DNA from 2 places in the Halomonas sp. IOP_14 genome. Region 1 is predicted to be linked to the other one. Evidence: predicted binding sites of a transcription regulator. Region 1 holds the regulator's gene; the other holds the start of a gene.
The links. The regulator LexA, encoded in region 1, represses DNA repair genes until DNA is damaged. The targets are predictions, from matches to a motif close to TACTGTNTANNTANACAGTA.
Positions count from the first base shown of each region.

Region 2: a site for LexA is predicted at 1,816-1,835, ahead of K7H09_RS10280 (LexA family protein). Genes of this name have one in related genera too.

Region 1 is NZ_JAINWD010000015.1:36,092-42,018, reverse strand. Features, by position in the region: gene purU (formyltetrahydrofolate deformylase) at 1-546, shown strand, start outside; gene K7H09_RS12790 (energy-coupling factor ABC transporter permease) at 586-1,257, shown strand; gene lexA (transcriptional repressor LexA) at 1,266-1,946, opposite strand; gene K7H09_RS12780 (TetR/AcrR family transcriptional regulator) at 2,214-2,906, shown strand; gene K7H09_RS12775 (L,D-transpeptidase) at 2,884-3,420, shown strand; gene nagZ (beta-N-acetylhexosaminidase) at 3,484-4,521, shown strand; gene K7H09_RS12765 (hypoxanthine-guanine phosphoribosyltransferase) at 4,608-5,186, shown strand; gene ppsR (posphoenolpyruvate synthetase regulatory kinase/phosphorylase PpsR) at 5,227-5,927, opposite strand, start outside.
Region 2 is NZ_JAINWD010000010.1:105,083-111,009, forward strand. Features, by position in the region: gene K7H09_RS10270 (sodium-dependent transporter) at 1-38, shown strand, start outside; gene K7H09_RS10275 (Y-family DNA polymerase) at 1-1,364, opposite strand, end outside; gene K7H09_RS10280 (LexA family protein) at 1,361-1,792, opposite strand; gene glyA (serine hydroxymethyltransferase) at 2,036-3,301, shown strand; gene K7H09_RS10290 (phosphomannomutase) at 3,409-4,842, opposite strand; gene K7H09_RS10295 (ExeM/NucH family extracellular endonuclease) at 5,000-5,927, opposite strand, start outside.

The DNA.
Region 1 (5,927 bases):
CTACTTTACCGCTGGCAGGCGGGGGAACTGGATTGCGACATTGTCGGGGTTATCTCCAACCATGATGATATGCGTTCGCTGACGGAGTGGTACGGTATTCCTTATCACCATGTACCGGTCGACCCCGACGATAAGCAAGCATCGTTTGCCAAGGTTCAGGCCGAAATCGACAGTGCCCGCGCCGACTGCGTGGTGCTGGCGCGCTATATGCAAATACTGCCCCCTGAGCTGTGCGCGCGCTATGCGGGGCGAGTGATCAATATTCACCACAGCTTTTTGCCCTCTTTTGCCGGGGCTAAGCCCTACCACCAGGCCTACCAGCGGGGGGTTAAGCTGATTGGCGCTACCTGCCACTATGTGACCGAGGAACTCGACGCAGGCCCCATCATCGAACAGGATATCCATCGCGTTAGCCACTGTCATACGCCTACTGATCTAGTCCGCTTTGGTCGTGATGTGGAGAAAGCCGTGCTCGCTCGCGGTTTGCGTTGGCACTTAGAGGATCGTGTGTTGGTGCATGGCAACAAGACAGTGGTATTTAGCTAAGTACTCTATAATGCCCGCCCATCAACCTGAGAGGCCGCCATGTCATTTGCGCAAAGTGTATTAGCGCCCTGGGCGCTGCTGCTCACCTGGCTACTCTCGTTAGCAGTGATCGCATGGGCGCTTTGGGGGCGGCCCTGGCAGGTGTTGATAGCGGATTCAGCGCTTCAGCACCGCTGGCTGGGTGCTACGCTGGCGGTGATGCTGATGTGGCAGCTTCGTGCCCAGGCTGTTGATTGGCTAACGCTACACCTTGTTTTTACAGTATTGATGACACTCGTTTTTAAAGCGCCATTAGCGCTGATTAGCAACGTGCTGATCAACATTGCCATGGTGGTGATTGGCCGCAATGAGTGGATGTTGCTGGGGGCAAATGTGCTGGTTACCGGGATCGTCCCGGCGGCCGTTATTGGCACGGTATGGCGGCTGGTAGATCGCCGCCTGCCGGATAACTTGATGGTATTTCTGTTTGCCTGCGGCTTTTTTGGCGCGGCGCTGGCAACGCTGGGAGGAGGCTTGGCGGCGGTAGTGCTGATTATCGTCGCGGGTACAGACCCTGAGGCGATCTATCTCGCCCAGGAGTATGCGCGTTTTTTACCACTGCTAATGCCTTCAGAGGCATTTATTACTGGCATGCTGCTGAGCATCCTGCTGGTCTATCACCCAAACTGGGTGGCCACCTTCAATGACCACCGCTATATCGACCTGCAGTAGCGGATTTATTAGCCGAGTGCCTGGCCGTTGCCACCACGAATTACGCCGACTCCAACGCCTTCAATATCGAGCGCTTGAGAGCGCAGGTCGATTTCAATGGGCGCAAAATCAGGGTTCTCTGCAAACAGCGTCACTTGATGCCCCTGGCGTTTGAAGCGTTTAACCGTTACTTCATCGTCCAGGCGGGCAACCACGATCTGGCCATCGCGAACCCGGTCAGTGCGATGAACCGCCAGTAAATCACCTTCCAAAATGCCAATATCCTTCATGGAAAGGCCGCGTACGCGCAGCAGATAGTCAGCTTTGGGAGTGAAGTACTCGGCCGGTAGCGGGCAGTAGCGATCAATATGTTCGGCGGCCAAAATGGGGCTGCCGGCAGCTACTTCCCCGATCACAGGCAGGCCAGTGGGTGGGGCTTCCACGTTGGTTGTGGGTAAGGCGGGGACTGCGCTATCCAGGACTTCTTGAGGTTCCTGGTTGGGCAGGCGGATGCCGCGAGAGGTGTTGCGGATAATGCGAATAACGCCTTTGCGTTCCAGCGCGCGCAGGTGCTCTTCAGCCGCATTGGGTGAGCGGAAGCCAAGTGCTTTGGCAATCTCGGCGCGGGTAGGAGGGTAGCCAAATTCGCCCATGGTCTTAACGATAAAATCAAACACGTGCTGTTGGCGAGCGGTTAGCGGACGCGACATACCAGACTCCATAAATAGTGAATAGACAGTAACAAGTTAAATGTCGACTTAATCAATAAGTGTTTAAGTATACAGTATGTTCCTCTGTCCAGTATATGGCTTGTCAGTGCCTATTGCCGATGTCTATGCAATTTTTCTAATCGTTTGAAACTAAGTTTCTGCTTATTTAATACGTCACATTTTGTCAATAAATCAAGCGTTGAGCCCGCCTACGTTATGGCATAGTATTTTGCTATGTTTTAAACACCTGTTTCCCTGGAGAGCGACATGGCTCAATCTGATACGGTGACCCGTATACTCGACACCGCCGAGGTGCTGTTTGCAGAGCGGGGTTTTGCTGAAACTTCGCTGCGCAACATCACTAGCAAAGCGCGGGTTAACTTAGCCGCTGTTAATTACCATTTTGGTTCCAAAAAAGCCTTGATTCAGGCCGTTTTTGCCCGCTACCTGGATCCGTTTAGTCAGCGCTTTCATACTGCGCTAGATGAGCTCGAGGGCCAACACGCCGGGCGCGTTATCCCGCTGGAAACACTGCTCGAGACCATGGCAACTACCGTTCTCGCGGTGCCCGCCGAGCGCAATAGTTTGAAAGTGTTTATGCGCCTGCTGGGTCTTGCCTACAGTCAAGCACAGGGACATCTAAGACGTTATATCCAGGAAGAGTATGGCGATGTGTTTACACGCTTCACCGAGCTTGTGCGCAAAGCAACGCCGGATCTGCCTGACGCCGAGCGTTTTTGGCGGCTACACTTTGTGCTCGGCACGGTAATCTTTACCCTGTCTGGCCTTGATGCGCTACGCGATATCGCGGAGAAGGATTACCACGAGCAGGTCTCTGTGCGTGATTTGGTCAGGCGATTGCTCCCGGTAGTGGTGGCTGCTATGAATGCGCCGTTACCCATAGCCCTTGACGGTGCCAAGCCAGAAGAAGGAAAACATGCGAACTCCTACGCTAGCTGAGCTACCTCCAACGGAACATATCTGGCTGGAGATTGATACTACCGAACAGTTGCTGCGCTGTTGGCGAGGGCCAAAAGTGCTCCATGAGTGTTCTATTTCATCCGGTGCTGCCGGAAGCGGGGAGCGCAATGGCAGTGGTAAAACCCCCCGCGGGTGGCACTATGTGCGCGCGGCCATTGGCGGAGATATGCCCGAAAATGCGGTGTTTCGAGGTCGCCGCTGGACGGGCGAGACATTTTCGCCCGAACTCGCCGAAGAGCATCCAGAGCGTGACTGGATTCTGACCCGCATACTGTGGCTGTGTGGCTTGGAAAAGGGCGTGAACCGCGGTGGTCAGGTTGACTCGCAACGGCGCTATATTTACCTGCACGGGACGCCGCCTGACGAGCCCATGGGCGTTGCTGCGTCCCACGGCTGTATTCGTTTACGCAATCCTGATCTGCTCTATATCTTTTCGTTAGCGTTGCCGGGTACCCCTGTTTGGTTGCACGGTGGCCGCCAGTCCTTTGATTGATCAGATTTTGACACCGCTAGACGATCGTCTAGAATCATCGCCCCTTTTCATGGACCTATCACGATGACTCAACCGTTAGGCCCGGTCATGCTTGACCTTGAAGGCCCAAAATTGACGGCTGCAGAAAAACGCTTGCTTCTAGAACCGACGGTAGGGGGCGTAATTTTGTTTGCCCGCAACGTTGAAAATGGCTATCAGGTTCGCAAGCTCTGCAGCGATATTCGCCGTGTGCGTGCTGATTTACTGCTTGCCGTGGATCAAGAAGGCGGTCGCGTTCAGCGCATAAAAGAGGGGTTAACACGCCTGCCTGCCATGGCGCGTATCGGCGAGTGTTACCGCGCTGCCCAGGGAGAGGGGCTGGCGTTAGCTAAAGATGCCGGCTGGTTGTTAGGGATGGAGATGGCTGCCTGCGGTCTGGATCTGAGCTTCGCCCCGGTACTTGATGTGGAGAGCGGTCTATCCAGCGTTATTGGTGATCGTAGTTTCAGCAGTGACCCACAGCACGTAGCCCAGCTGGGCAATGCATTTATTCAGGGGCTTCACGATGCCGGTATGGCCGCTGTGGGTAAGCACTTTCCCGGCCACGGTGGTGTCGCGGCGGACTCACACGTTGCATTGCCGATAGACGATCGCCCGCTAGAAGTGATGAAACAGCACGATCTTGTGCCCTTTACCCAGTTAGCTTCACAGTTAGATGGGATTATGCCTGCACACGTTATTTATAGTGCTTTTGATACGCGCCCAGCAGGCTTTTCACCCAACTGGTTGGGCATGCTGCGGGAATCGCTAGGCTTCAAAGGCTGCATTTTTTCAGATGACCTGAGTATGGCCGGCGCCCACGAGGCGGGAGACCCCAAAGCGCGTGCCCAGGCAGCGCTGGCAGCAGGCTGCGATATGCTGCTGGTATGTAATGACCGAGCCTCCGCGCTTGAAGTGATGGAGGCATGCCACGGAATCAATTCTAAGCGCCCCGCTAAGTTGCGCTATAGCCGTGCGCGCCCAGACCTAGATGCGCTGAGTGCATTGGGCCGTTGGCGTCGTACCCACGCTAAGCTGGAAGCGCTAGCGGATAAGCCCCAGTCCAGCGCGGAAGCCGAGTAAGCCCAGTGCGGAAGCAGAGTAAGCCCAGCGCTGAATAAATCTCTTACTTAAATAAATGAAGTTTTAACCCGCCGTGGAGTTGGTAGATGTCAAAGTTGGATAAAGAAGCATTAGAGTCGCTGGACTCGATGCGTGAGCTGATGGATAACGCCGACTGCCTAATTTCTCAGCAAGAGGTAGAGCGGGCGCTGGATCGTATGGCGGAAGAGATTACTCGGGATTTAGGCGATAAGCTGCCGGTTTTTTACTGCGTAATGAATGGTGGCTTGATTACCACCGGTCATCTGCTTACCCGCTTGGGCTTTCCGCTGGAAGTAGATTATTTGCATGCCACTCGCTACCGCAACGAGCTGCGCGGCGGCGAGCTTTTTTGGCGCGTTTCCCCTGAAGTGCCCATGGCGGGCCGTCACGTAGTGATTGTTGACGATATCCTGGATGAGGGAGCGACCCTGGCGGCCATTTTGGCTTACTGCGAAGAGGCCCAGGCCGCCAGCGTTACCACAGCGGTGCTGGTCGATAAACAGCACAACCGCAAAGCAGTGCCTGGGTTGAAAGCCGACTACTGCAGCCTGGAAGTTGCCGACCGTTATGTGTTTGGCTTTGGTATGGATTACAAAGGCTACTGGCGCAACGCGCCGGGAATTTTTGCCCCCAAAGGCATGTAATCCACTGGGGGCTTGCGTAGTTTTTGTAGTAGTTTTTACATTAGCGGGGCGAGAAACGCCTCGCTAAGCCGGTTTCAGCAATCATCCGCGTTGAAATCTCCTCCACCGAGAAGCGTGTCGCATCGATGAAGGGAATGTGCATGGTGCGGTAGAGCGACTCGGCCTGTTCCACTTCTTGTAGGCACTGATCCATCGAGCTATAGCGGCTATTGGGGCGTCTCTCGTTGCGAATTGCCGACAAGCGTCGCGCATCGATGGTTAACCCAAACAGCTTTTGCCGATGGGGCACGAGCGCCTTGGGTAGCTTCAGCATGCCATCTTCGTCTAAATCGTCTTCCGTCAGCGGGTAGTTAGCCGCCCGAATGCCAAACTGCAGCGCCAGATAAAGCGAGGTAGGTGTTTTGCCGCAGCGCGAGACGCCAACCAGGATGATATCCGCTTTATCGTATTGGTGGGTGCGTGCACCGTCATCATTATCCAGCGCGAAGTGGACGGAGTGGATACGATCCATGTAGACATCATCGCTGCCTATCGAGTGAGTGCGCCCAACGCTGTAGGAGGAGTGGGTCTCTAGTTCTTGCTCTAAGGGCTCCAGAAAGGTGGAAAAAATATCGACCTTAAAGCCGGACGCCTTACGAATAACGTCGCGTATTTGTTGATCCACAATGGTGTCAATGATAATGGGGCGATGACCATCCCGGTTGGCTGTCGACTCAATAATCGCTGCTAACGCCTGCGCTT
Region 2 (5,927 bases), on a different contig from region 1:
TAAGCCCGCGGCTGCGTACTGCGCTTAGGGCTGGTTAACGCCTGCTGTTTTTTCTGCTTCTCTTTCTGCTTTGCCTCGGCGGCGGCGACTGCGCCGGGGTGAGTGCCCACTTTCATCAACTCGTCCCAGCGCGTGGTATAGCGGTCTGAGCGGTGGGCGCAGCGCAGTTGCCAAGCAGCAGGGGCATCCGTCATACCAAAGCTGATAGTGCCTTGCCCCATGCGCTGGTTGATCTGATCCACGGTTGCCATTAAAAACGGATGGCGATCACGGACTGGCGGATGCAGCAGCGAAAGCTGGTGCTGCTCTGCATCCACTAAATCCAGCAGCATCACGCCAGCTTTCATGAACTGGTAGCGGGGGCGATGAATCTGCTCAAGGCCTTGGCGTACGGCATCAAGGATCACCCGGGTATCGTCGCTGGGTGAGGGCAGGGCGATCAGCGCCTGCGGGAAGTATTGCAACTGATCGCGGCGATGACGGTTAGTGTTGAGAAATACCATCACCGCACGAGCTAAGCTACGTTGCTCGCGAAGTTTTTCAGCGCTGCGCTGGGCGTGGCGCCGCAGTGCATTATGTACTTCTGCAAAAACGCCGGTGGGCTGGCCGAAAGAGCGCGAGGTCATAATGCGTTGGCGCGGTTGATCCAGGGCGTTCATCTCCATACAAGGCGTGCCACGCAGCTCGAGCGCGGTGCGCGCCAGCACCACAGAGAAGCGCTTGCGCAACTGCTTGTCGTCGCTTTGACGCAAGTCCCAAGCGGTGGTCACGCCGCCAATCGCTAAGCGCCCGGCAAGCCGATGGCCGACGCCCCACACGCTGCCCACCGGCGTACGTTTGAGCAGCGCCTGCGTCGTGTGATCTTGTCCATTAAGCAGGCAAACGCCTTGGTAATGTGGGTCTTGCTTGGCAAGGTGATTGGCTAATTTGGCGAGCGTGTGGGTGGGTGCCAGCCCAACACACACCGGTAACCCTAAATGGCGGCGAATACGATGGTGCAATTCTCGCCCCAGCCTCTCACACTGCTCTGTGGTTAATCCTTCCAGGTAGACGAACATTTCATCTATTGAGTAGGGCGCAATTGCAGGGCAGGCATCGCGTAGTAGTTGGGTCAGCCGTGCCGACATATCTCCGTAGAGTTCATAGTTAGACGACAGCAGGTGGATCTCGCCGCGCTGACGCATTTCTTCAAGCTTGAAGGCTGGCGCACCCATAGGGATACCCAGCGCTTTTAACTCGGCGGAGCGGGCGATGACACAGCCGTCGTTGTTCGACATTACCCCCACGGGCCTACCTTCCAGCTTGGGCTGAAAAACCCGCTCGCAGCTGACGTAGAAGTTGTTGGCATCGACTAGACCGATCATCGCAAGTACTCGTGCACGACGGCGCGCACTACCCCCCATAGCTGGCAGTCGCTGCCTTCAAGTGGCAGTGGCGGATAGTTAGGATGTGTTGAGCACAGGTGCGGCGTTCCCCGATAGAGCGCATAGCGTTTAATTAGCGCCTCGCCCTCTAGCATAGCGACCAGAATATGTCCCAGTTGCGGTTCAATACTGCGATCAACCACCAGCAAATCACCCTCAAAAATTCCCCAACCCTCCATGCTGTCGCCGGTGGCGGTGACATAAAACGTCTCAGTAGGGTTTTTAACCAGCCGTGTGTTGAGATCCAGCGTGCATGGCTCGTAATCCTGGGCTGGCGAAGGAAAGCCACTAAAACCAGCGCGGCCACAAGGCTGCGGCTGAGAGGTTAACGGCAAGGCAGGGGTAAAGTGAGAAGACTGGCCCGGCATCGTCGGCATCCTGGTGCTTAAAATATTGTATAAATATACAGTATTTTGCATGGCGAAGGAAAACGCAAATTGACGCCCCCTGAGATCGCTTCATTGTGTTCGCGATGACACTTTCTCTGTCATTACATGAATCACGCTCATGCAAGACCTGACGAGGATGCGATGAAAGTCGCGTCAGGCTGCGTTATGATAGCGCCCTCGCTTCTTCCATGATGACCCTTTCTCGTTACGAGGTTCCCGCCGATGTTCAGCCGCGATATGACAATTGCCGGATTTGATGATGTGCTGTTTGATGCCATGCAGAAAGAAGTGGAGCGCCAAGAGGCCCACATCGAACTGATCGCTTCCGAAAACTACGCCAGCCCCCGCGTACTCGAAGCTCAGGGCAGCCAGCTGACCAATAAATACGCTGAGGGCTACCCCGGTAAGCGCTACTACGGCGGCTGTGAGTTCGTCGATATCGCTGAAAACCTGGCCATTGATTACGCCAAAGAGCTGTTCGGCGCCACCTACGTGAACGTTCAGCCCCACTCAGGCTCGCAAGCCAACAGCGCGGTGTTCCAAGCGCTGGTTAAGCCAGGCGATACCATTTTAGGTATGAGCCTGGATGCGGGCGGCCACCTGACCCACGGTGCCAAGCCTAATTTTTCTGGCAAACACTACAACGCCATTCAGTACGGTCTGGATGAGCAGGGGTTAATTGATTACGATCAAGTGGCCCAGCTTGCTCGCGAGCACAAGCCCAAAATGATCATCGCCGGCTTCTCAGCCTATTCACAAATTGTTGATTGGGCCAAGTTCCGTGAAATCGCCGATGAAGTAGGCGCTTACTTACTCGTTGATATGGCCCACGTCTCTGGTCTGGTCGCGGCAGGCGTATACCCCAGCCCCTTGCCCCATGCCCATGTGGTCACCTCCACCACCCACAAAACCCTACGCGGCCCCCGCAGTGGCGTGATTCTCTCAGCGGAAAACGACGCTGATATCGAGAAGAAGCTACAGTCAGCGGTTTTCCCCGGCGGCCAGGGTGGCCCCTTGATGCACGTAATCGCCGCCAAAGCGATCTGCTTCAAAGAGGCTATGGAGCCCGAGTTCAAAACCTACCAGCAGCAGGTAGTTAAGAACGCTCAGGCAATGGCCAAGGTGTTTATCGATCGCGGTTACGACATCGTCTCTGGTGGTACCGAAGACCACCTCTTCCTGCTTTCGCTGATCAAGCAGGGCGTAACGGGCAAAGATGCCGATGCTGCTTTGGGGCGTGCTCATATCACCGTGAACAAGAACGCTGTTCCTAACGACCCGCAAAGCCCGTTTGTCACCTCTGGCCTGCGTATTGGCACCCCAGCGGTGACCACGCGCGGTTTCAGTGAACAAGAGTGTAGTACGTTGGCAGGTTGGATCTGTGACATTCTGGACGTACTGGCCAAGGGTGAAGACACCAGCGCCATCGAAACCCAGGTGTTGGATAAAGTGGCCGAGGTTTGTGCGCGGCTTCCGGTTTATAAATAAGCAGCTGTAACCATTCTCCTTGGCGAAGGATAGCCACAAAGAACGGGCGGCCCATTAGGGTCGCCCGTTCTTTGTTAGTGCTCTGTTCTTTGCTAAGAGTAAGGCCCCTAGTTCAGCTTTTCGAGAGCGGCCAAGCTCTGTTTTACCAGTGCCGATGCGTCTGCTTGTGAAGCAGATTCGCTATAGCAGCGCAGCTCCGGTGCATTGCCAGAGGGGCGAAGGTGCACGATATCGCCATTTTCAAGCGTGGCTCTCAAGCCATCAGTGCTATTGACTGCTGAAATGCCAGCTTGTAAACCTAATGTTTGCTGCATCAGTTCAGGTGAGGTTTGCCATTCGGTCAGCAACGCATGGCTTTTCTCCGTGGCGAAATCCTTGAGTCGGTCGCTTGCCGTATAGCGGGCAGGTAAGTCAGCGATTAGCTGCGAGAGGTTAATCCCGCGTTGGGCGGCCATCACCATCAAAGTAAGGGCGGGGAGCAGCGCATCGCGGGTGGGTAGGGCGGCTAATTGACGGCCATCACTCTCCAATCTGCTTCCCAATAGAAAACCACCGTTGGCTTCAAACCCAGCCACTCGCGTAAACCGCTTACTGAGCTTAGCCATACTGGCCAATACATACGGTGAACCAATGCGCGTGCGCTCAACTAGCTGGAAGGCACCGCAGGCTTCTATCGCTGTATTGCAGCTTACCGGCACAGCCAGCGCTTCGATTCCCAATGCACGGGCGCAGAGTAACCCGACAATATCACCACGCTGCCACGTACCCGTTTCATCTCCAAGCAACGGTCGATCTCCATCGCCATCGGTAGAAAACAGGGCTTGTAGTTGGTGTTGGTTTGCCCAGGCACGCCCTTGAGCCTGATCCTCGTCGCTAACGGCCTCGGTATCTACAGGCACAAAGGCTTCGCTGCGGCCTAGTACCACTACATCCGCACCTAACTCGCTCAAAATATGCGCATTCAAATCGCGCCCTGCGGCCGAGTGTTGGTACAAGCCTACCCGCCAACCTTTCAATGGCTCACCTGGAAACCAGGTGGTGAAGCGCTCTGAGTAGGCCTGATTAGCGGCTTCAGAAACCTCCCCGCGCACTGGCGCGGGGAGGGTAGGCATAGCCGCCTCAGCATTAAGAATAGCGGTTTCATCAGCTTTGGTAATCTCGCCATCAGGGCGGTAAAACTTGATGCCGTTACGGTTAAACGGTATATGGCTGCCGGTAATCATGATGCAAGGTATGCCATCCGCCATTGTCTTTAACGCCAGGGCAGGCGTAGGCAGTACGCCATAGTCATTGACCTTCACTCCTAGCGTATGGGCCGCACTGGTACAGGCGGCTGCCATCGCCGGGCTGCTGGGGCGGCGATCCATACCTAGCGCAATACGTTCTACTGGAAAAGAGTCCCGCATGGCGGTAATAAATGCCACGGTGAAAGCTGCACATACTTCATCGGTAAACTGTTCAACCAGCCCTCGTGCGCCGCTGGTACCAAAAGCAATGCCGCTGTCATGAATAATAGCAGTAGTGGAACGTACTGAACTCAATGTATTTCTCCTGAAAAAAGTGCTTGCGGTGAGTTTAACACCCTAGGCGGGAAGCGCTACGGGGCGCTTTGAGCGCTGAAGCGATCAGGGGTAATGGCTAGTAAGACAAAAAATGGCCCCCGCAAGCGGAGGCCATCTCAAAAGGTAGTACGTTTAATTAAGCTTCAGCTAGGCCTAAGTTCAGGCCTACTAAGATAGGATCGTGGTCTGAACTACGGAACGCATCATCGGCGTATAGGTTGTCATCCTGACGATCATTAGTGAAGTCGGTGTTGTAATCCAATGCCGATGCTTCATCCGCATTGATATGCCAAGTCGTGGTGCCCGTGACCTGTGTTGCGAGCGTTTCACTGGCTAACGCATGATCCAACGAACCCCAGAATCCATCAAAGACATAGCTGTAATCATCGTCCTGAAGGGTATAGCCCGCATCGGTCAGGGTCATGATGGGGTCTTCCATGGCATAAGAGTTCAAGTCACCAAGAATCAGCACGTCGCTGTCATTGCTACCGGTGGGGTTGGTGGATAGCCATTCAAGCAATTCCTCCGCGGCCTCGACCCGTGTGGGGTTGTTGTTGGCCTGTCCGTCGCCGATAGCGTCTTCACCATTGACGACACTGCCTTTGGATTTAAAGTGGTTAACCACCACCGAAAAGGTTTCACCATTACTATCTTCAAAGGTTTGCATCACCGGTGCACGGTTTGCAGTGGCGAAAGCTCCATCGGTTTTAGTGGCTGCAGCGCCAGTAGGTGTCACCGCCTGACTATTGTAGATGACCCCAACCGCAATGGCATCATCCCCAGGGCTAGTGGTGTTGCCATTCCCATCTTCGGGGACGCTGTAAGCCCAAGTGACATCCTGAATGTTTTTATCCTGCACATCTGCATTCAGCGCATCAACCAACGTTGCAATGGCGCTATCGTCACCATAACCGTTGTTCTCGATTTCCATGAGCCCCACCACATCAGCACCGCTGGTATTAATTGCCTCAACGATTTTGGCTTCCTGACGGGCAAACTCTTCAGCATTATTGGCGCCGCGTGGATCATGCAGAGTGCCATTTAAGGTCTCTGTTTTGTTGCCG